One region of the Lysinibacillus sp. JNUCC-52 genome, then DNA from elsewhere that is predicted to be linked to it. Evidence: a T-box and tRNA genes for the amino acid it is inferred to sense, from the RefSeq annotation. Region 1 holds a T-box; the other regions hold tRNA genes.
What was found. A T-box is a leader RNA that pairs with one kind of tRNA and senses whether it is charged. The one in region 1 lies ahead of argS (arginine--tRNA ligase), so its partner is inferred to be a tRNA-Arg.
Positions count from the first base shown of each region.

Region 2: it has a tRNA-Arg gene. The T-box ahead of argS (arginine--tRNA ligase) is inferred to sense a tRNA for this amino acid. The anticodon was not compared.
Region 3: it has a tRNA-Arg gene. The T-box ahead of argS (arginine--tRNA ligase) is inferred to sense a tRNA for this amino acid. The anticodon was not compared.

Region 1 covers NZ_CP065546.1:330,447-337,514, forward strand. The annotation lists gene JNUCC52_RS01875 (S66 family peptidase) at 1-320, opposite strand, end outside; gene JNUCC52_RS01880 (DinB family protein) at 552-1,025, shown strand; gene JNUCC52_RS01885 (ABC-F family ATP-binding cassette domain-containing protein) at 1,122-2,726, opposite strand; T-box leader at 2,965-3,181, shown strand; gene argS (arginine--tRNA ligase) at 3,225-4,904, shown strand; gene JNUCC52_RS01895 (MFS transporter) at 5,073-6,257, shown strand; gene JNUCC52_RS01900 (DUF6241 domain-containing protein) at 6,678-7,068, shown strand, end outside.
Region 2 covers NZ_CP065546.1:2,652,415-2,659,482, reverse strand. The annotation lists rRNA gene JNUCC52_RS13115 (16S ribosomal RNA) at 1-977, shown strand, start outside; rRNA gene JNUCC52_RS13110 (23S ribosomal RNA) at 1,159-4,086, shown strand; rRNA gene rrf (5S ribosomal RNA) at 4,202-4,317, shown strand; tRNA gene JNUCC52_RS13100 (tRNA-Val) at 4,328-4,403, shown strand; tRNA gene JNUCC52_RS13095 (tRNA-Thr) at 4,407-4,482, shown strand; tRNA gene JNUCC52_RS13090 (tRNA-Lys) at 4,490-4,565, shown strand; tRNA gene JNUCC52_RS13085 (tRNA-Leu) at 4,591-4,675, shown strand; tRNA gene JNUCC52_RS13080 (tRNA-Gly) at 4,724-4,798, shown strand; tRNA gene JNUCC52_RS13075 (tRNA-Leu) at 4,804-4,892, shown strand; tRNA gene JNUCC52_RS13070 (tRNA-Arg) at 4,908-4,984, shown strand; tRNA gene JNUCC52_RS13065 (tRNA-Pro) at 4,994-5,070, shown strand; tRNA gene JNUCC52_RS13060 (tRNA-Ala) at 5,095-5,170, shown strand; rRNA gene JNUCC52_RS13055 (16S ribosomal RNA) at 5,313-6,864, shown strand; tRNA gene JNUCC52_RS13050 (tRNA-Ile) at 6,961-7,037, shown strand; tRNA gene JNUCC52_RS13045 (tRNA-Ala) at 7,051-7,068, shown strand, end outside.
Region 3 covers NZ_CP065546.1:3,221,646-3,228,713, reverse strand. The annotation lists rRNA gene JNUCC52_RS16020 (23S ribosomal RNA) at 1-1,994, opposite strand, end outside; rRNA gene JNUCC52_RS16015 (16S ribosomal RNA) at 2,238-3,789, opposite strand; tRNA gene JNUCC52_RS16010 (tRNA-Gly) at 4,001-4,074, opposite strand; tRNA gene JNUCC52_RS16005 (tRNA-Arg) at 4,094-4,170, opposite strand; tRNA gene JNUCC52_RS16000 (tRNA-Leu) at 4,200-4,285, opposite strand; tRNA gene JNUCC52_RS15995 (tRNA-Lys) at 4,354-4,426, opposite strand; tRNA gene JNUCC52_RS15990 (tRNA-Gln) at 4,443-4,517, opposite strand; tRNA gene JNUCC52_RS15985 (tRNA-Asp) at 4,523-4,598, opposite strand; tRNA gene JNUCC52_RS15980 (tRNA-Glu) at 4,628-4,699, opposite strand; tRNA gene JNUCC52_RS15975 (tRNA-Asn) at 4,701-4,777, opposite strand; gene JNUCC52_RS15970 (SprT family protein) at 4,857-5,330, opposite strand; gene JNUCC52_RS15965 (Tex family protein) at 5,397-7,068, opposite strand, start outside.

The sequences.
Region 1 (7,068 bases):
ACTAGTATTTTAGGGGATTGTTGAATCGCTTCATAATCTATATAAGGCAACATACTATTGGCATTTGTGCCGCCCATTGTAGGCAAAATCATTTTCACTGTAGGGTCATGTAATAGTTCATTGAGCTCCTGTGCGCGTTCCTTAGGTGAACCAGAACGATAAATATCATGTTTGCCAGTTAATGAACCTTCTTTAATTGAAAAGCCAAGTGCTTGTAATCGTGCCTTACCTCGTTCATATCGAGTATGAGCAATAACGGAAGCTGGTTTTGAAGGCGAGTAAATGCCAATTGTATCGCCTTTTTGTAATGGGGAAAACATAAAATACCTCTTTCTATTAGTTTAAGATGTAGCCCATTATACATGATTTAACAAAAATATGGGCAAAGTCTTTAACTTGAGGAAAGAGAGGTAAAAATCAACTGAAATTTAGAACAAGCGTAGTAAAGTTGGAATCTAATAATATTTTTATGTAAACTAATAGCGCAAACTTGCGATACAGTTAGGATTTTACTATGATAATAAAGAGTTAAAATTTGGGGGGGCGATAATATGTATCGACATGTAGATGATTTTTTAAGCGAATGGACGGTTGCAGCGGAAGGTACTGCTAAAGTGCTAAAAGCAATGTCAGATGAATCACTAAGTCAAAGCATTGTTGAAGGTCACAATTCTCTTGGCTGGTTAGGTTGGCATTTAGTTGGCGCTGCAGGCTATTTTAGTTATTTAGCAGGTTTAAAGGTACCTATGATTCGACAAGAAGATCCTATTCCAGCATCAGCAGGTGAAATTGCTGCGACATATGAAAAGACAGCTACAAGTATTAAAGAAGAAGCGGCTAAGCTGTCAAATGAAGAATTACTGGAGGAAGTGAGAGGTTTTAAAGGACCGATTACTCGAGGCGCATTATTACGTGCACTAATTGACCACCAAACACATCATCGTGGTCAAATGACCGTATTATTACGTCAAGCTGGCTTACCAGTTCCAGGTGTACTTGGACCAACAAAAGAAATGCAAAAATAGCAACAGGCAGCAAATACGAAAAGTATTTGCTGTTTTTTCATTCCTCTTAGAAAAAAGTTCCCCCAAGTGAATGGGGGAGCTTAATTGACGATTGGATTAGTTTAAGCCTTGGCTATCTTTCCACTCTAAAAACTCATCATATGTTAATTGTTTGTCTAAAATTGAACCATCTTCACGGATTTCAATGACACGGTTTGCAATTGTTTGAATGAACTGATGGTCATGAGATGTGAAAATCATCGCCCCTTTAAAGCGGATTAAGCCTTCATTTAGTGCTTGAATTGATTCAAGATCAAGGTGGTTTGTTGGTTCATCTAGTAAAATGACGTTGGCTGTTGCTAGCATCATTTTTGAAAGCATACAACGCACTTTTTCTCCCCCAGATAATACAGATGGAGATTTTTTCACTTCTTCACCAGAGAATAGCATACGACCTAAGAAACCACGTAGGAAGCTTTCTGTTTCATCGTCAGGTGAATATTGACGTAGCCATTCTACTAAAGACTTTTCTGAACCTTCAAAGTATTTATCATGATCGTTTTCGAAATAGCTTTGAGATGTTGTAACACCCCATTTAAATGTACCAGCATCAGCTTCTTTATCTTCCATTAAGATATCAAGAAGAGCTGTTTTAGCCATGGGGCTACCAAGTAAAACGATTTTATCATCTTTATTCATTGAGAAACGAATGTCTTTAAATAAAGTTTGACCGTCTTGACTTGCTGTAAGACCATCAACTGTTAATACATCATTACCGATTTCGCGGCCGATTTGGAAGTTGATGAATGGATATTTACGGCTAGAAGGTTTAATGTCATCAAGCTCGATTTTATCCAACATTTTTTTACGTGATGTTGCTTGTTTTGACTTTGATGCATTGGCAGAGAAACGAGCGATAAACGCTTGTAATTCTTTAATTTTTTCTTCTTTTTTAGAATTTTGGTCTTGCGCCATTTTTTGCGCTAATTGAGAAGATTCATACCAGAAATCATAGTTCCCTACATATAATTGGATTTTTGAGAAATCAAGATCCGCAATATGTGTACACACTTTGTTTAAGAAGTGACGGTCATGGGATACGACGATAACTGTATTTTCAAAGTTAATTAGGAATTCTTCTAACCATTGAATCGCTTTTAAGTCAAGGTGGTTGGTAGGCTCATCCAGTAATAGTACATCTGGTTGACCGAATAATGCTTGTGCTAATAATACTTTGACTTTGTCAGAACCTTCAAGATCACCCATTAACATGTAGTGAAGATCATCTGAGATGCCTAAACCGTTTAATAATGTTGCAGCTTCTGATTCTGCTTCCCAACCGTTTAGCTCTGCAAATTCACCTTCTAATTCAGCAGCACGCATGCCATCTTCATCAGAGAAATCTTCTTTTGCATAAATTGCATCTTTTTCATTTTTCACGTCATATAGGCGTTTGTTACCCATAATCACCGTATCAAGCACTGTATGCTCATCGTATTCGAAGTGATTTTGTTTAAGGACAGATAAGCGTTCGTCCTTACCCATTGATACATTACCTTCTTGTGCTTCAATTTCACCAGAAAGTATTTTTAGGAATGTTGATTTTCCTGCACCGTTTGCCCCGATTAAACCGTAGCAATTCCCCGGTGTGAATTTTATATTTACGTCTTCAAATAGTTTACGATCGCCATAGCGAAGACCTACATTACTTACTTGAATCATGCAAGTTCCTCCTTTTTTCACAATGGCTCTAGTATATCATGAAATATGTTCCATAGTCTATAAACATTATGACATCAACGTTTACCGCTCATAGTTCAGTACTATATAGCACAATTAATAGTACAAATTACTTGTTTTTCATTGAATAAAGATACAATTAATCACTTTTTAAGAAAATATATAGTTGTAGTTGACTTTCAAGATTGGATAATATAGAATATTCCAAAATCATTAGTTGTTAAATTCTGTGAAAAAGAAAGTAGTTCATTTTGTGCTGCCAAGCGAATTAGGGATGGTGTGAGCCTAATGCAGACTATTTGAATGAAACGCACTTTGGAGAAATTTCCCGAAATAGTAGTAGGGAATATCGGGGAGTCACCTCGTTATCAACAGAAAGTGGTCATAATTTTGGCAACTAGAGTGGTACCACGGGAATCTATGCTCTCGTCTCTTAATTGAGACGAGGGCTTTTTTTTATATAAAAGGGGGAATAAGTACATGAATTTACAAATTGCAAAAAGTATTGCTAGTGCGTTAAATAATCAAGTGGAAGTAGAAGAGATTGAAAAATTACTTGAAAAACCTAAACATGTAGACCTTGGTGATTTTTCATTACCATGTTTTAAACTGGCTAAAAAGCTCGGGCAATCTCCTCAACTAATTGCATCTAATATTCAAAAAAACTTAACGTGTGATGTGATTCAGTCGGTTGAAATAGTCGGCGGATATGTCAATTTATTTTTAAATCAACACATCATTACACAACAAGTATTAAAGCAAATTGTGAAAGAGCAACATTTATATGGCACAAGTTTAACGAGAAAAGGGAATGTTGTGTTCGATTTTTCTTCTCCTAATATTGCGAAGCCCTTTTCCATGGGGCATTTACGTTCAACTGTTATTGGTAATGCACTCGCCAATATCGCTGAGAAAAATGGCTATAACGCTATTCGTATTAATCATTTAGGTGATTGGGGAACACAGTTTGGAAAATTAATTGTTGCGTATAAACGATGGGGACATCAGCAAACAATTGAAGCTGCACCGATTGAGGAATTATTGAAAATCTATGTGAAGTTTCATGAAGAGGCAGAGCGAGATACTACTTTAATTGAGCAAGCGCGTGTTGCATTTAAAGCGTTAGAGGATAAGGACGAAGAAGCACTTGCGCTATGGCATTGGTTTAGAGAAGTATCGTTAGAAGAATTCAAAACACTATATCAGCTTCTTGGCATTCAATTTGATGCATACGATGGTGAAGCTTTCTATAATGATAAAATGCACACGGTAGTAAATGAATTACAAGAAAAAGGATTACTTACACTTTCTGAAGGTGCGTATGTTGTTGAATTAGAGAAAGAGGAAATGCCTCCTTGTATTATTACTAAAACAGACGGTGCTACACTATATGCTACGCGTGACTTAGCAGCAGCTTTTTATCGTATTCAACAATATCATCCTGAAAAAATAGTTTATGTTGTAGGACATGAACAAACGCTTCATTTCAAACAGTTATTTAATGTAGTGGAGAAAATGGGTTACGATTGGGCAAGTAATTTAAGTCATGTAGCTTTTGGGATGATTCTAAAAGAGGGCAAAAAAATGTCAACGCGTAAAGGCAAGATTGTGTTACTCAATGATGTGTTGACTGAAGCAATTGCTACAGCAAAACAAAATATTGAAATGAAAAATCCCAATTTACAAAATAAAGAAGAAGTAGCGAAGCAAGTTGGTGTCGGTGCTGTGATTTTCAACGACTTAAAAAATTATCGCTTACATGATATTGAGTTTTCAATTGAGCAAATGATGCAATTTGAAGGCGAGACAGGACCATATATTCAATACACATATGCTCGTATTTTTTCTATTTTAGAAAAAGCGAATGGGCAACTGGGGGAGATGACTTATCAACCATTAGGCGTGCAGGCATGGCCAGTCATTCTGTTACTAGAACAATATCCTCGCGTTATTACAATTGCTTATGAACAAGCTGATCCGTCAATAGTTGCTAAATATGCTTTACATTTAGCACGATCGTTCAATAAATATTATGCAACTAATAAGATATTATCGAATGATGATAGACAAAATTCTCGTTTAGCTTTATGTCATTGTGTAGCAATGATTCTAGAAGATTCGTTAGCCCTTCTAGGCATTAACGCGCCTAAAAATATGTAATGTCTGATTTTAGCAATTTAATAAGGAATTCCCCGAAATATTGACGTTATGTAGAAAAAATGGTAAAAATAAATATAAGAAATCAGATGTCTGACAACGATAGTAGTGAATCAAGTGCAGGTTGAATGACGAATAATGAAATTGGCATGAAGAAAGGTATTAAATGTTATGAATAATAAACAATGGACGGCTTCAATAGTATTCGCTGTTGTTAGTATATTTTTCGTTGCCCTCAATATGCGACCTGCTGTAACGGGCATTGGCCCCTTGTTTAATGTATTAATGGAGTCGCTACAAGTATCCAATACACAAATGAGTCTACTAACATCCATTCCAGTGTTCTGTATGGGCCTGTTTGCACCAGTGGCTGTCCCGTTACAAAAACGTCTTGGTACGAAGTCTGCTATTGCATTGCTTTTAGCCCTGCTTGTATTTGCTAATGGATTACGGTTGTTAAAAGAAAGCTATGCATTGCTAGTCGTGACAAGTTTTATAGCAGGGTTTGCTATTGCCATTATCGGTCCGATGTTAAATGCATTTATAAAAGAAAAATTCCCGAGTCGCTTTACTACAGTTGTTGGGGTGTATTCTTTTGGTATTGGAACAGGTGCCACATTAAGCGCGGCATTAACAGTATCATTTTACAATGGCTTTCATCAAAATTGGACAGTTGCACTTGGTAGTTGGTCAGTGCTTGCAGTAATTGCTCTTATGATTTGGTTGCTTGTTATCCAAAACAAACAAGGTCATCATCAGTCTGTACAAGGAGAATATCCTATAAAGGAAACTGCACGTAATCCGTGGAAAAACGGTCGAGCATGGACGATTTTACTTTATTTTGGTCTGCAAACATCGCTCTTTTTCTCTATGATGTCGTGGTTAACACCAATGCTACAAGATAAAGGCTTCTCACTTGTGACTGCTAGTTCGATGCTTACATTTCTATCTATTGTACAAATGATCGGAAATATTGTCGTACCGATGCTAATGGAAAAATGGCGAAGTCGCATTCGTTGGCTTCTAACATTAGCCATTATGGGGGTTATCGGCTTTGCATTATTATGGGTAGCAACAGGTTTAATGTTATGGGTGGCTGTCCTCATTATAGGGGTAGTACTTAGCGGATTGTTTCCTATCGGGTTATTATTACCGTTGGATGAAGCACGGAATAACGAAGAAGCAAACAGTTGGTCATCGATGGTAATGTCAGGTGGATTTATGATGAGCGCTATTATTCCAACATTAATCGGTTATTGCTATGATTTAACGGGCAATCATTCGTTTACCTATGCAATATTTTTAGTTTTAATGTTAGGTATTATAGGTACATCACTCGTATTAAAGAAAAAATAAATACATGACGGGCATGCTTGAATAATAGGGCATGCCTTTTTTTAATAAATCATATTACAAAATGCATCCAGTAGTTCTCTCATGATGTCTAAATTATTCAGTTGATTGCAGTGGAGGGCGGCGACTCCTGCGGGAACACCACAAAATGTAAGCCACAACAGACCGCGCGTTAGCGAGGGTTGTGGCTTACATTGTGCCCGCGGAAAGCGTCCGCCCGTAACGGAAATCAACGGCATTCAAATGTAAAAATGCTATAAATAAAGTCAATAAGTATACTTTTAAAGGTAATTTTATGAGAAATTTGGTTCCAAAGAACAGGATTCTATTGTTTAGTCGAATGACTTGTTTGATGTTGAATTTTAGGAAACGATGTGATAATTTTTGGGTAAATTATTAATTAATAAAGAAAGGTGGCAAAAAATGAAGTTGAGTCATGTTTTAGTTGTAGTTGTTTTAACGGCGTTTCTGAGTATATATGGTACTTTTTTGATAATAAAAATGTACTATGCAAACGAAGAATCTGAAAGTGACAGAAGTCAACTCGAAAACAGTCAAGCAATTTCAAAAGTAGATGAAGTGGAAGCGTTTGTATCGACAGTGGATATATACTTCGGTTGGGAAAATCCAACTTATTCCAAGATGATTGATGAATGGAAATCTGGAGATGAACCCTTTGTCGATAACCTAGTGCAAGAAGTTATTCAACAAATGACACATCAAAAGATAATTGCAGATGAGAAAGAATCATCGATTATGATTACTCCCGAACGAATAAGTACATTGTTGCAAATGGTAGAGGAAAATAAAGATA
Region 2 (7,068 bases), 2.3 Mb from region 1:
GCGTAAAGCGCGCGCAGGTGGTTTCTTAAGTCTGATGTGAAAGCCCACGGCTCAACCGTGGAGGGTCATTGGAAACTGGGAGACTTGAGTGCAGAAGAGGATAGTGGAATTCCAAGTGTAGCGGTGAAATGCGTAGAGATTTGGAGGAACACCAGTGGCGAAGGCGACTATCTGGTCTGTAACTGACACTGAGGCGCGAAAGCGTGGGGAGCAAACAGGATTAGATACCCTGGTAGTCCACGCCGTAAACGATGAGTGCTAAGTGTTAGGGGGTTTCCGCCCCTTAGTGCTGCAGCTAACGCATTAAGCACTCCGCCTGGGGAGTACGGTCGCAAGACTGAAACTCAAAGGAATTGACGGGGGCCCGCACAAGCGGTGGAGCATGTGGTTTAATTCGAAGCAACGCGAAGAACCTTACCAGGTCTTGACATCCCGTTGACCACTGTAGAGATATAGTTTTCCCTTCGGGGACAACGGTGACAGGTGGTGCATGGTTGTCGTCAGCTCGTGTCGTGAGATGTTGGGTTAAGTCCCGCAACGAGCGCAACCCTTGATCTTAGTTGCCATCATTTAGTTGGGCACTCTAAGGTGACTGCCGGTGACAAACCGGAGGAAGGTGGGGATGACGTCAAATCATCATGCCCCTTATGACCTGGGCTACACACGTGCTACAATGGACGATACAAACGGTTGCCAACTCGCGAGAGGGAGCTAATCCGATAAAGTCGTTCTCAGTTCGGATTGTAGGCTGCAACTCGCCTACATGAAGCCGGAATCGCTAGTAATCGCGGATCAGCATGCCGCGGTGAATACGTTCCCGGGCCTTGTACACACCGCCCGTCACACCACGAGAGTTTGTAACACCCGAAGTCGGTGAGGTAACCTTTTGGAGCCAGCCGCCGAAGGTGGGATAGATGATTGGGGTGAAGTCGTAACAAGGTAGCCGTATCGGAAGGTGCGGCTGGATCACCTCCTTTCTAAGGATATTTTCGGAATACAAACCTTGGGTTTGTAAGATTACGTTTTGCGTTCAGTTTTGAAGGTTCATCAATTAGATGAAATACTTCAAAACTTGTTCTTTGAAAACTGGATAAAACGACATTGAAATTGTAACAAACACATTTATTTTTAAATTAAGTTTTTTAGGCTTAATAACTAGGTTAAGTTATTAAGGGCGCACGGCGAATGCCTTGGCACTAGGAGCCGAAGAAGGACGGCACTAACACCGATATGCTTCGGGGAGCTGTAAGTGAGCTTTGATCCGGAGATTTCCGAATGGGGGAACCCACTACGTTTAATCGCGTAGTATCTTGACGTGAATACATAGCGTCTTGAAGGCAGACCCAGGGAACTGAAACATCTAAGTACCTGGAGGAAGAGAAAGAAAAATCGATTCCCTGAGTAGCGGCGAGCGAAACGGGAAGAGCCCAAACCAAGAGGCTTGCCTCTTGGGGTTGTAGGACACTCTATACGGAGTTACAAAGGAATGAGTTAGATGAAGCGACTTGGAAAGGTCCGCCAGAGCAGGTAAAAGCCCTGTAGTCGAAAGTTTATTCCCTCCAGAGTGGATCCTGAGTACGGCGGAACACGTGAAATTCCGTCGGAATCTGGGAGGACCATCTCCCAAGGCTAAATACTACCTAGTGACCGATAGTGAACCAGTACCGTGAGGGAAAGGTGAAAAGCACCCCGGAAGGGGAGTGAAAGAGATCCTGAAACCGTGTGCCTACAAGTAGTTAGAGCCCGTTAATGGGTGATAGCGTGCCTTTTGTAGAATGAACCGGCGAGTTACGATTACGTGCGAGGTTAAGCTTTAGAAGGCGGAGCCGCAGCGAAAGCGAGTCTGAATAGGGCGAATTAGTACGTGGTCGTAGACCCGAAACCAGGTGATCTACCCATGTCCAGGGTGAAGGTGAGGTAACACTTACTGGAGGCCCGAACCCACGCACGTTGAAAAGTGCGGGGATGAGGTGTGGGTAGCGGAGAAATTCCAATCGAACTTGGAGATAGCTGGTTCTCTCCGAAATAGCTTTAGGGCTAGCCTCGTGATGAGAATACTGGAGGTAGAGCACTGTTTGGACTAGGGGGCCATCCCGGTTTACCGAATTCAGACAAACTCCGAATGCCAGATATTTATACACGGGAGTCAGACTGCGAGTGATAAGATCCGTAGTCAAAAGGGAAACAGCCCAGACCACCAGCTAAGGTCCCAAAGTAATCGTTAAGTGGAAAAGGATGTGGCGTTGCACAGACAACCAGGATGTTGGCTTAGAAGCAGCCATCATTTAAAGAGTGCGTAATAGCTCACTGGTCGAGTGACGCTGCGCCGAAAATGTATCGGGGCTAAACGATTCACCGAAGCTGTGGATTGACATCTACGATGTCAGTGGTAGGAGAGCGTTCTAAGTGCGTTGAAGTCAGACCGGAAGGACTGGTGGAGCGCTTAGAAGTGAGAATGCCGGTATGAGTAGCGAAAGACGGGTGAGAATCCCGTCCACCGTATGACTAAGGTTTCCTGAGGAAGGCTCGTCCGCTCAGGGTTAGTCGGGACCTAAGCCGAGGCCGATAGGCGTAGGCGATGGACAACAGGTTGATATTCCTGTACCACCTCCTCACCGTTTGAGAAATGGGGGGACGCAGTAGGATAGGGTAAGCGCGCCGTTGGTTGTGCGCGTCCAAGCAGTAAGGCGTGTGTGTAGGCAAATCCGCACACTGTAACGTTGAGCTGTGATGGCGAGTCCGTATGGACGAAGTTCCTGATTTCACACTGCCAAGAAAAGCCTCTATCGAGGTGAGAGGTGCCCGTACCGCAAACCGACACAGGTAGTCGAGGAGAGAATCCTAAGGTGTGCGAGAGAACTCTCGTTAAGGAACTCGGCAAAATGACCCCGTAACTTCGGGAGAAGGGGTGCTCTTGAGCGTGCAAGCGCACGAGAGCCGCAGTGAATAGGCCCAGGCGACTGTTTAGCAAAAACACAGGTCTCTGCAAAACCGTAAGGTGACGTATAGGGGCTGACGCCTGCCCGGTGCTGGAAGGTTAAGAGGAGTGGTTAGCGCAAGCGAAGCTGCGAATTGAAGCCCCAGTAAACGGCGGCCGTAACTATAACGGTCCTAAGGTAGCGAAATTCCTTGTCGGGTAAGTTCCGACCCGCACGAAAGGCGTAACGATCTGGGCACTGTCTCAACGAGAGACTCGGTGAAATTATAGTACCTGTGAAGATGCAGGTTACCCGCGACAGGACGGAAAGACCCCGTGGAGCTTTACTGTAGCCTGATATTGAATTTTGGTACAACTTGTACAGGATAGGTAGGAGCCAGAGATCTCGGAGCGCCAGCTTCGAAGGAGGCGTCGGTGGGATACTACCCTGGTTGTATTGAAATTCTAACCCATGCCCCTTAGCGGGGCAGGAGACAGTGTCAGGCGGACAGTTTGACTGGGGCGGTCGCCTCCTAAAAGGTAACGGAGGCGCCCAAAGGTTCCCTCAGAATGGTTGGAAATCATTCGTAGAGTGTAAAGGCACAAGGGAGCTTGACTGCGAGACCTACAAGTCGAGCAGGGTCGAAAGACGGGCTTAGTGATCCGGTGGTTCCGCATGGAAGGGCCATCGCTCAACGGATAAAAGCTACCCCGGGGATAACAGGCTTATCTCCCCCAAGAGTCCACATCGACGGGGAGGTTTGGCACCTCGATGTCGGCTCATCGCATCCTGGGGCTGTAGTCGGTCCCAAGGGTTGGGCTGTTCGCCCATTAAAGCGGTACGCGAGCTGGGTTCAGAACGTCGTGAGACAGTTCGGTCCCTATCCGTCGTGGGCGTAGGAAATTTGAGAGGAGCTGTCCTTAGTACGAGAGGACCGGGATGGACACACCGCTGGTGTACCAGTTGTCTTGCCAAAGGCATCGCTGGGTAGCTATGTGTGGACGGGATAAGTGCTGAAAGCATCTAAGCATGAAGCCCCCCTCAAGATGAGATTTCCCATTACGCAAGTAAGTAAGATCCCTCAAAGACGATGAGGTAGATAGGTTCGAGGTGGAAGTGTGGTGACACATGGAGCTGACGAATACTAATCGATCGAGGACTTAACCAAAAAAGTTTGAAACATTCAATGAACCGTTTATCCAGTTTTGAAAGAATAAGAAAGCTTTAAAAAAAGCTTGTAATTATAACATTTTATGTTATAATGAATCTTGTCTTTTAAATAGTCTAGTGATGATGGCAAAGAGGTCACACCCGTTCCCATACCGAACACGGAAGTTAAGCTCTTTAGCGCCGATGGTAGTTGGGGGCTTCCCCCTGTGAGAGTAGGACGTCGCTAGGCATAATACCCAGGAGGATTAGCTCAGCTGGGAGAGCATCTGCCTTACAAGCAGAGGGTCGGCGGTTCGAGCCCGTCATCCTCCACCATATGCCGGTTTAGCTCAGCAGGTAGAGCAACTGACTTGTAATCAGTAGGTCGTGGGTTCGATTCCTATAGCCGGCACCATTTTTTTGAGCCATTAGCTCAGTTGGTAGAGCATCTGACTTTTAATCAGAGGGTCGAAGGTTCGAGTCCTTCATGGCTCACCATTTTTATAATTGCCAACAATAATATGCGGGTGTGGCGGAATTGGCAGACGCACTAGACTTAGGATCTAGCGCCGCGAGGCGTGGGGGTTCGACTCCCTTCACCCGCACCATTTATTTTTTAATTTCATAATTGCCAGGATAAATAATCTTATGCACATGCGGAAGTAGTTCAGTGGTAGAACACCACCTTGCCAAGGTGGGGGTCGCGAGTTCGAACCTCGTCTTCCGCTCCAAATGTGCCGGGGTGGCGGAACTGGCAGACGCACAGGACTTAAAATCCTGCGGTAGGTGACTACCGTGCCGGTTCGATTCCGGCCCTCGGCACCATTTTTTAAATATTAAGCGCCCGTAGCTCAATTGGATAGAGCGTCTGACTACGGATCAGAAGGTTGTGGGTTCGACTCCTGCCGGGCGCGCCAATAAATGAACGGGAAGTAGCTCAGCTTGGTAGAGCACTTGGTTTGGGACCAAGGGGTCGCAGGTTCGAATCCTGTCTTCCCGACCATTTCCTTAATACATGATTTTATATGGGGCCTTAGCTCAGCTGGGAGAGCGCCTGCCTTGCACGCAGGAGGTCAGCGGTTCGATCCCGCTAGGCTCCACCAATTACAATAAATGAACCTTGAAAACTGAACAAGCAAAACGTAATCAATATAGTTTTTAGTAGCTAACTTCGTTAGCGAACGAAACAAAATTTTGGACATCAAAATTGATGCCAGCAAAACAATTTGAGCTAATCAAATTTCTTTTATGGAGAGTTTGATCCTGGCTCAGGACGAACGCTGGCGGCGTGCCTAATACATGCAAGTCGAGCGGACAGATAAGGAGCTTGCTCCTTTGACGTTAGCGGCGGACGGGTGAGTAACACGTGGGCAACCTACCCTATAGTTTGGGATAACTCCGGGAAACCGGGGCTAATACCGAATAATCTTTTGTCTCTCATGAGACAATTCTGAAAGACGGTTTCGGCTGTCGCTATAGGATGGGCCCGCGGCGCATTAGCTAGTTGGTGAGGTAACGGCTCACCAAGGCAACGATGCGTAGCCGACCTGAGAGGGTGATCGGCCACACTGGGACTGAGACACGGCCCAGACTCCTACGGGAGGCAGCAGTAGGGAATCTTCCACAATGGGCGAAAGCCTGATGGAGCAACGCCGCGTGAGTGAAGAAGGATTTCGGTTCGTAAAACTCTGTTGTAAGGGAAGAACAAGTACAGTAGTAACTGGCTGTACCTTGACGGTACCTTATTAGAAAGCCACGGCTAACTACGTGCCAGCAGCCGCGGTAATACGTAGGTGGCAAGCGTTGTCCGGAATTATTGGGCGTAAAGCGCGCGCAGGTGGTTTCTTAAGTCTGATGTGAAAGCCCACGGCTCAACCGTGGAGGGTCATTGGAAACTGGGAGACTTGAGTGCAGAAGAGGATAGTGGAATTCCAAGTGTAGCGGTGAAATGCGTAGAGATTTGGAGGAACACCAGTGGCGAAGGCGACTATCTGGTCTGTAACTGACACTGAGGCGCGAAAGCGTGGGGAGCAAACAGGATTAGATACCCTGGTAGTCCACGCCGTAAACGATGAGTGCTAAGTGTTAGGGGGTTTCCGCCCCTTAGTGCTGCAGCTAACGCATTAAGCACTCCGCCTGGGGAGTACGGTCGCAAGACTGAAACTCAAAGGAATTGACGGGGGCCCGCACAAGCGGTGGAGCATGTGGTTTAATTCGAAGCAACGCGAAGAACCTTACCAGGTCTTGACATCCCGTTGACCACTGTAGAGATATGGTTTTCCCTTCGGGGACAACGGTGACAGGTGGTGCATGGTTGTCGTCAGCTCGTGTCGTGAGATGTTGGGTTAAGTCCCGCAACGAGCGCAACCCTTGATCTTAGTTGCCATCATTTAGTTGGGCACTCTAAGGTGACTGCCGGTGACAAACCGGAGGAAGGTGGGGATGACGTCAAATCATCATGCCCCTTATGACCTGGGCTACACACGTGCTACAATGGACGATACAAACGGTTGCCAACTCGCGAGAGGGAGCTAATCCGATAAAGTCGTTCTCAGTTCGGATTGTAGGCTGCAACTCGCCTACATGAAGCCGGAATCGCTAGTAATCGCGGATCAGCATGCCGCGGTGAATACGTTCCCGGGCCTTGTACACACCGCCCGTCACACCACGAGAGTTTGTAACACCCGAAGTCGGTGAGGTAACCTTTTGGAGCCAGCCGCCGAAGGTGGGATAGATGATTGGGGTGAAGTCGTAACAAGGTAGCCGTATCGGAAGGTGCGGCTGGATCACCTCCTTTCTAAGGATATTTTCGGAATACAAACCTTGGGTTTGTAAGATTACGTTTTGCGTTCAGTTTTGAAGGTTTATAAACAATATTATAAAACTTCCAAGAGGGCCTATAGCTCAGCTGGTTAGAGCGCACGCCTGATAAGCGTGAGGTCGATGGTTCGAGTCCATTTAGGCCCACCATATATAACCTCTTGGGGCCTTAGCTCAGCTG
Region 3 (7,068 bases), 1.8 Mb from region 1:
GCGGGTCGGAACTTACCCGACAAGGAATTTCGCTACCTTAGGACCGTTATAGTTACGGCCGCCGTTTACTGGGGCTTCAATTCGCAGCTTCGCTTGCGCTAACCACTCCTCTTAACCTTCCAGCACCGGGCAGGCGTCAGCCCCTATACGTCACCTTACGGTTTTGCAGAGACCTGTGTTTTTGCTAAACAGTCGCCTGGGCCTATTCACTGCGGCTCTCGTGCGCTTGCACGCTCAAGAGCACCCCTTCTCCCGAAGTTACGGGGTCATTTTGCCGAGTTCCTTAACGAGAGTTCTCTCGCACACCTTAGGATTCTCTCCTCGACTACCTGTGTCGGTTTGCGGTACGGGCACCTCTCACCTCGATAGAGGCTTTTCTTGGCAGTGTGAAATCAGGAACTTCGTCCATACGGACTCGCCATCACAGCTCAACGTTACAGTGTGCGGATTTGCCTACACACACGCCTTACTGCTTGGACGCGCACAACCAACGGCGCGCTTACCCTATCCTACTGCGTCCCCCCATTTCTCAAACGGTGAGGAGGTGGTACAGGAATATCAACCTGTTGTCCATCGCCTACGCCTATCGGCCTCGGCTTAGGTCCCGACTAACCCTGAGCGGACGAGCCTTCCTCAGGAAACCTTAGTCATACGGTGGACGGGATTCTCACCCGTCTTTCGCTACTCATACCGGCATTCTCACTTCTAAGCGCTCCACCAGTCCTTCCGGTCTGACTTCAACGCACTTAGAACGCTCTCCTACCACTGACATCGTAGATGTCAATCCACAGCTTCGGTGAATCGTTTAGCCCCGATACATTTTCGGCGCAGCGTCACTCGACCAGTGAGCTATTACGCACTCTTTAAATGATGGCTGCTTCTAAGCCAACATCCTGGTTGTCTGTGCAACGCCACATCCTTTTCCACTTAACGATTACTTTGGGACCTTAGCTGGTGGTCTGGGCTGTTTCCCTTTTGACTACGGATCTTATCACTCGCAGTCTGACTCCCGTGTATAAATATCTGGCATTCGGAGTTTGTCTGAATTCGGTAAACCGGGATGGCCCCCTAGTCCAAACAGTGCTCTACCTCCAGTATTCTCATCACGAGGCTAGCCCTAAAGCTATTTCGGAGAGAACCAGCTATCTCCAAGTTCGATTGGAATTTCTCCGCTACCCACACCTCATCCCCGCACTTTTCAACGTGCGTGGGTTCGGGCCTCCAGTAAGTGTTACCTCACCTTCACCCTGGACATGGGTAGATCACCTGGTTTCGGGTCTACGACCACGTACTAATTCGCCCTATTCAGACTCGCTTTCGCTGCGGCTCCGCCTTCTAAAGCTTAACCTCGCACGTAATCGTAACTCGCCGGTTCATTCTACAAAAGGCACGCTATCACCCATTAACGGGCTCTAACTACTTGTAGGCACACGGTTTCAGGATCTCTTTCACTCCCCTTCCGGGGTGCTTTTCACCTTTCCCTCACGGTACTGGTTCACTATCGGTCACTAGGTAGTATTTAGCCTTGGGAGATGGTCCTCCCGGATTCCGACGGAATTTCACGTGTTCCGCCGTACTCAGGATCCACTCTGGAGGGAATAAACTTTCGACTACAGGGCTTTTACCTGCTCTGGCGGACCTTTCCAAGTCGCTTCATCTAACTCATTCCTTTGTAACTCCGTATAGAGTGTCCTACAACCCCAAGAGGCAAGCCTCTTGGTTTGGGCTCTTCCCGTTTCGCTCGCCGCTACTCAGGGAATCGATTTTTCTTTCTCTTCCTCCAGGTACTTAGATGTTTCAGTTCCCTGGGTCTGCCTTCAAGACGCTATGTATTCACGTCAAGATACTACGCGATTAAACGTAGTGGGTTCCCCCATTCGGAAATCTCCGGATCAAAGCTCACTTACAGCTCCCCGAAGCATATCGGTGTTAGTGCCGTCCTTCTTCGGCTCCTAGTGCCAAGGCATTCGCCGTGCGCCCTTAATAACTTAACCTAGTTATTAAGCCTAAAAAACTTAATTTAAAAAATAAATGTGTTTGTTACAATTTCAATGTCGTTTTATCCAGTTTTCAAAGAACAAAGCTACTACCTGTTTCTACTTCTTCGCAGCTTTGCGACGAAAGCGTAGCGACAGGAGCAAGTATATTGAAGTATTTCATCTAATGATGAACCTTCAAAACTGAACGCAAAACGTAATCTTACAAACCCAAGGTTTGTATTCCGAAAATATCCTTAGAAAGGAGGTGATCCAGCCGCACCTTCCGATACGGCTACCTTGTTACGACTTCACCCCAATCATCTATCCCACCTTCGGCGGCTGGCTCCAAAAGGTTACCTCACCGACTTCGGGTGTTACAAACTCTCGTGGTGTGACGGGCGGTGTGTACAAGGCCCGGGAACGTATTCACCGCGGCATGCTGATCCGCGATTACTAGCGATTCCGGCTTCATGTAGGCGAGTTGCAGCCTACAATCCGAACTGAGAACGACTTTATCGGATTAGCTCCCTCTCGCGAGTTGGCAACCGTTTGTATCGTCCATTGTAGCACGTGTGTAGCCCAGGTCATAAGGGGCATGATGATTTGACGTCATCCCCACCTTCCTCCGGTTTGTCACCGGCAGTCACCTTAGAGTGCCCAACTAAATGATGGCAACTAAGATCAAGGGTTGCGCTCGTTGCGGGACTTAACCCAACATCTCACGACACGAGCTGACGACAACCATGCACCACCTGTCACCGTTGTCCCCGAAGGGAAAACTATATCTCTACAGTGGTCAACGGGATGTCAAGACCTGGTAAGGTTCTTCGCGTTGCTTCGAATTAAACCACATGCTCCACCGCTTGTGCGGGCCCCCGTCAATTCCTTTGAGTTTCAGTCTTGCGACCGTACTCCCCAGGCGGAGTGCTTAATGCGTTAGCTGCAGCACTAAGGGGCGGAAACCCCCTAACACTTAGCACTCATCGTTTACGGCGTGGACTACCAGGGTATCTAATCCTGTTTGCTCCCCACGCTTTCGCGCCTCAGTGTCAGTTACAGACCAGATAGTCGCCTTCGCCACTGGTGTTCCTCCAAATCTCTACGCATTTCACCGCTACACTTGGAATTCCACTATCCTCTTCTGCACTCAAGTCTCCCAGTTTCCAATGACCCTCCACGGTTGAGCCGTGGGCTTTCACATCAGACTTAAGAAACCACCTGCGCGCGCTTTACGCCCAATAATTCCGGACAACGCTTGCCACCTACGTATTACCGCGGCTGCTGGCACGTAGTTAGCCGTGGCTTTCTAATAAGGTACCGTCAAGGTACAGCCAGTTACTACTGTACTTGTTCTTCCCTTACAACAGAGTTTTACGAACCGAAATCCTTCTTCACTCACGCGGCGTTGCTCCATCAGGCTTTCGCCCATTGTGGAAGATTCCCTACTGCTGCCTCCCGTAGGAGTCTGGGCCGTGTCTCAGTCCCAGTGTGGCCGATCACCCTCTCAGGTCGGCTACGCATCGTTGCCTTGGTGAGCCGTTACCTCACCAACTAGCTAATGCGCCGCGGGCCCATCCTATAGCGACAGCCGAAACCGTCTTTCGGAATTGTCTCATGAGAGACAAAAGATTATTCGGTATTAGCCCCGGTTTCCCGGAGTTATCCCAAACTATAGGGTAGGTTGCCCACGTGTTACTCACCCGTCCGCCGCTAACGTCAAAGGAGCAAGCTCCTTATCTGTCCGCTCGACTTGCATGTATTAGGCACGCCGCCAGCGTTCGTCCTGAGCCAGGATCAAACTCTCCATAAAAGAAATTTGATTAGCTCAAATTGTTTTGCTGGCATCAATTTTGATGTCCAAAATTTTGTTTTGTTCGCTAACGAAGTTAGCTACTAAAAACTATATTGATTACGTTTTGCTTGTTCAGTTTTCAAGGTTCATATGTCGCCGTTTGTTTTTAGCAACTTTTACATCTTATCATCAATCGTTTATGATGTCAACATTTTTTGAAATGTTTTTTTGGAGCGGGTGATGAGAATCGAACTCACGACATCAGCTTGGAAGGCTGAGGTTTTACCATTAAACTACACCCGCAAATATTAAAATGTTATTATGGCGCGCCCGGCAGGAGTCGAACCCACAACCTTCTGATCCGTAGTCAGACGCTCTATCCAATTGAGCTACGGGCGCAAGTGTAAAATAACTGGACTAACTTGACTTGGTGCGGCCGAGAGGACTTGAACCTCCACGGGGTTGCCCCCACTAGGCCCTCAACCTAGCGCGTCTGCCGTTCCGCCACGACCGCATTCAAAATAGGAACTTTCTTATTATACTATGATAACTAGAAAAATCAACCTTTTTTCTTAAAAAAGATGAGCCATGAAGGACTCGAACCTTCGACCCTCTGATTAAAAGTCAGATGCTCTACCAACTGAGCTAATGGCTCATATATAAGAAATGAATGGCTGGGGTACTAGGATTCGAACCTAGGCATGACGGAATCAAAATCCGTTGCCTTACCGCTTGGCTATACCCCAATAAGTGGCGGTCCCGACCGGGATCGAACCGGCGATCTCCTGCGTGACAGGCAGGCATGTTAACCGCTACACCACGGGACCATTGTTACAATTATTTATATTTATGAAAATGACCCCTACGGGATTCGAACCCGTGTTACCGCCGTGAAAGGGCGGTGTCTTAACCGCTTGACCAAGGGGCCATGGCTCCGAAGGCAGGACTCGAACCTGCGACAACCTGATTAACAGTCAGGTGCTACTACCAACTGAGCTACTTCGGAATAATCATATTGTTTTGTCGTCTTTATCTTGTCGACTTTTACTATTATAAGGATAAGCTCAGTAAACGTCAATCTTTTTTTAAAACTTTTTTTGTTCAACTAACTTTAATTGCCCTGAACACTTGCCACAACAGTATCTCTTTACATTCAATCGTATTTTTCTTACATATAATTGATGGCATTTTATACATGCATATTTATATTGAGAACGTTGTTTTGCACTCCGAGCTGTAGGCTTCTGTAACGCTGAACAAAATCGAGGAGCATTCACTTTTTTTAATAAATCTCTAAAATCCTTATCTCTGTGTTGGTAGCCTTTCCCCTCTATGTGCAAATGGTAATGACATAATTCATGAAGTATTATCCCTTCTACCTCACTGACACCATACATTTCATATGCTGTTGGATTTATTTCAATATGATGTGATTGTAAAAGATAGCGACCACCTGTTGTACGCAGTCTTGTATTAAAGTATGCCCGATGCATAAATGGTTTATGAAAATGTTCTAATGAAATTCGCATTACAAGCTGTTGCAGTTCCTCATTGTTCAATACCATCACCTCTAACAATAAGAATACCACACTGCGCAGTATAGACAGTGTGGCAGTAAATTATTACTACTTTTCAATTGTTTGTTTTTCTGGAGGTAACATTGTTAACGAAATACGTCCTTTATTTACCTCAATCTGTTCCACCCAAACTGTGACAATATCACCTAGCGCCACAACTTCTAATGGATGCTTAATGCGCTTCTTTTGCAACTTCGAAATATGCACAAGCCCATCTTGCTTAACACCTATATCAACAAATGCACCGAAATCGACTACATTACGTACAGTGCCTTGTAATTCCATTCCTACCTGTAAATCTTCCATTTTTAATACATCTGTTTTAAGTAGTGGTTGTGGAAAGGCATCGCGAGGATCTCGACTTGGCTTCTTTAATGTATCCACGATATCCTGAATAGTAACAACGCCCATTCCTAATGCATTACTTAATTCTTGAACATTAAGGGATGCAATGGCTTCCTCTGCCTTTTGTGTTCCTAATTCTTTCTTATTTATATTAGCTACTTCTAAAATTTGCTCAGCAATATTGTAGCTCTCTGGGTGAATACCTGTAGCATCAAATGGGTTTTTCGCTTCAGGCACACGTAAAAATCCTATTGCTTGTTCATACGTTTTTGCACCAAGTCGCGGGATTTTCTTAAGCTGTGAGCGCGTTGTAAATTGCCCATTTTCTTCTCGTACTTTCACAATATTTTCAGCAACCGTTTTCGATAGGCCCGAAACATATTGCATTAATGAAGCTGACGCTGTATTTACATCAACACCGACTTGATTGACCGCTGTTTCTACTATAAATGATAACGACTCCGATAATTTCTTTTGAGAAACATCATGTTGATATTGTCCAACACCTACTGCTTTTGGCTCAATTTTCACTAATTCTGACAACGGATCTTGTAAACGGCGTGCAATCGAAACGGCGCTACGCTGCTCAACTTGTAAATCAGGAAATTCAGAACGTGCAATCTCTGACGCTGAATAAACGGATGCACCAGCTTCGTTAACAATCACATAAGCCACATCTGTTTTTAATTCACTCAATACATCAGCAATAAACTGCTCCGTTTCACGTGAGGCTGTACCGTTACCAATCGCAATAATCGTAATAGGATACTTCGCTAAAATTTCTTTCACCACAGCTTTTGATTTTGCCACATCTGGTTTTGGTGGGTGAGGGTAAATCGCTGTAACTTCTAGCATTTTTCCTGTTTCATCAACAACGGCTAATTTACAACCAGTTCGATAAGCTGGGTCCACGCCTAATACATATTTGCCCTTTAGTGGCGGCTGTAGTAAAAGGTTACGTAGATTTTCTGAGAAAATATGAATAGCTTGCGCCTCCGCCTTTTCTGTTAATTCATTGCGTAACTCTCTTTCTATAGATGGCTGAATTAAACGTTTGTAAGAATCCTCAATTGCAAGCTTCACCTCCGCAATAGCAGGAGATGAACCTGTAGCAGGTATCCATTCTTTCCACATAATCATTAATACGCGATCTATCGGTACTTGTATCGCAACCTTTATAACCTCTTCTTTCTCCCCACGATTCACTGCTAAAATACGGTGAGGAACAATACGGTTAACAGGTTCTTCATACTCGTAATACATTTCAAAAACCTTTTTTTCATCTAATTCCGCATTTTTTAATGTTGTTGCAAGCACGCCATCTTTCCAAGAAAAGGCACGAATTTTTTGTCTTATCCCAGCATCATCAGCAAAG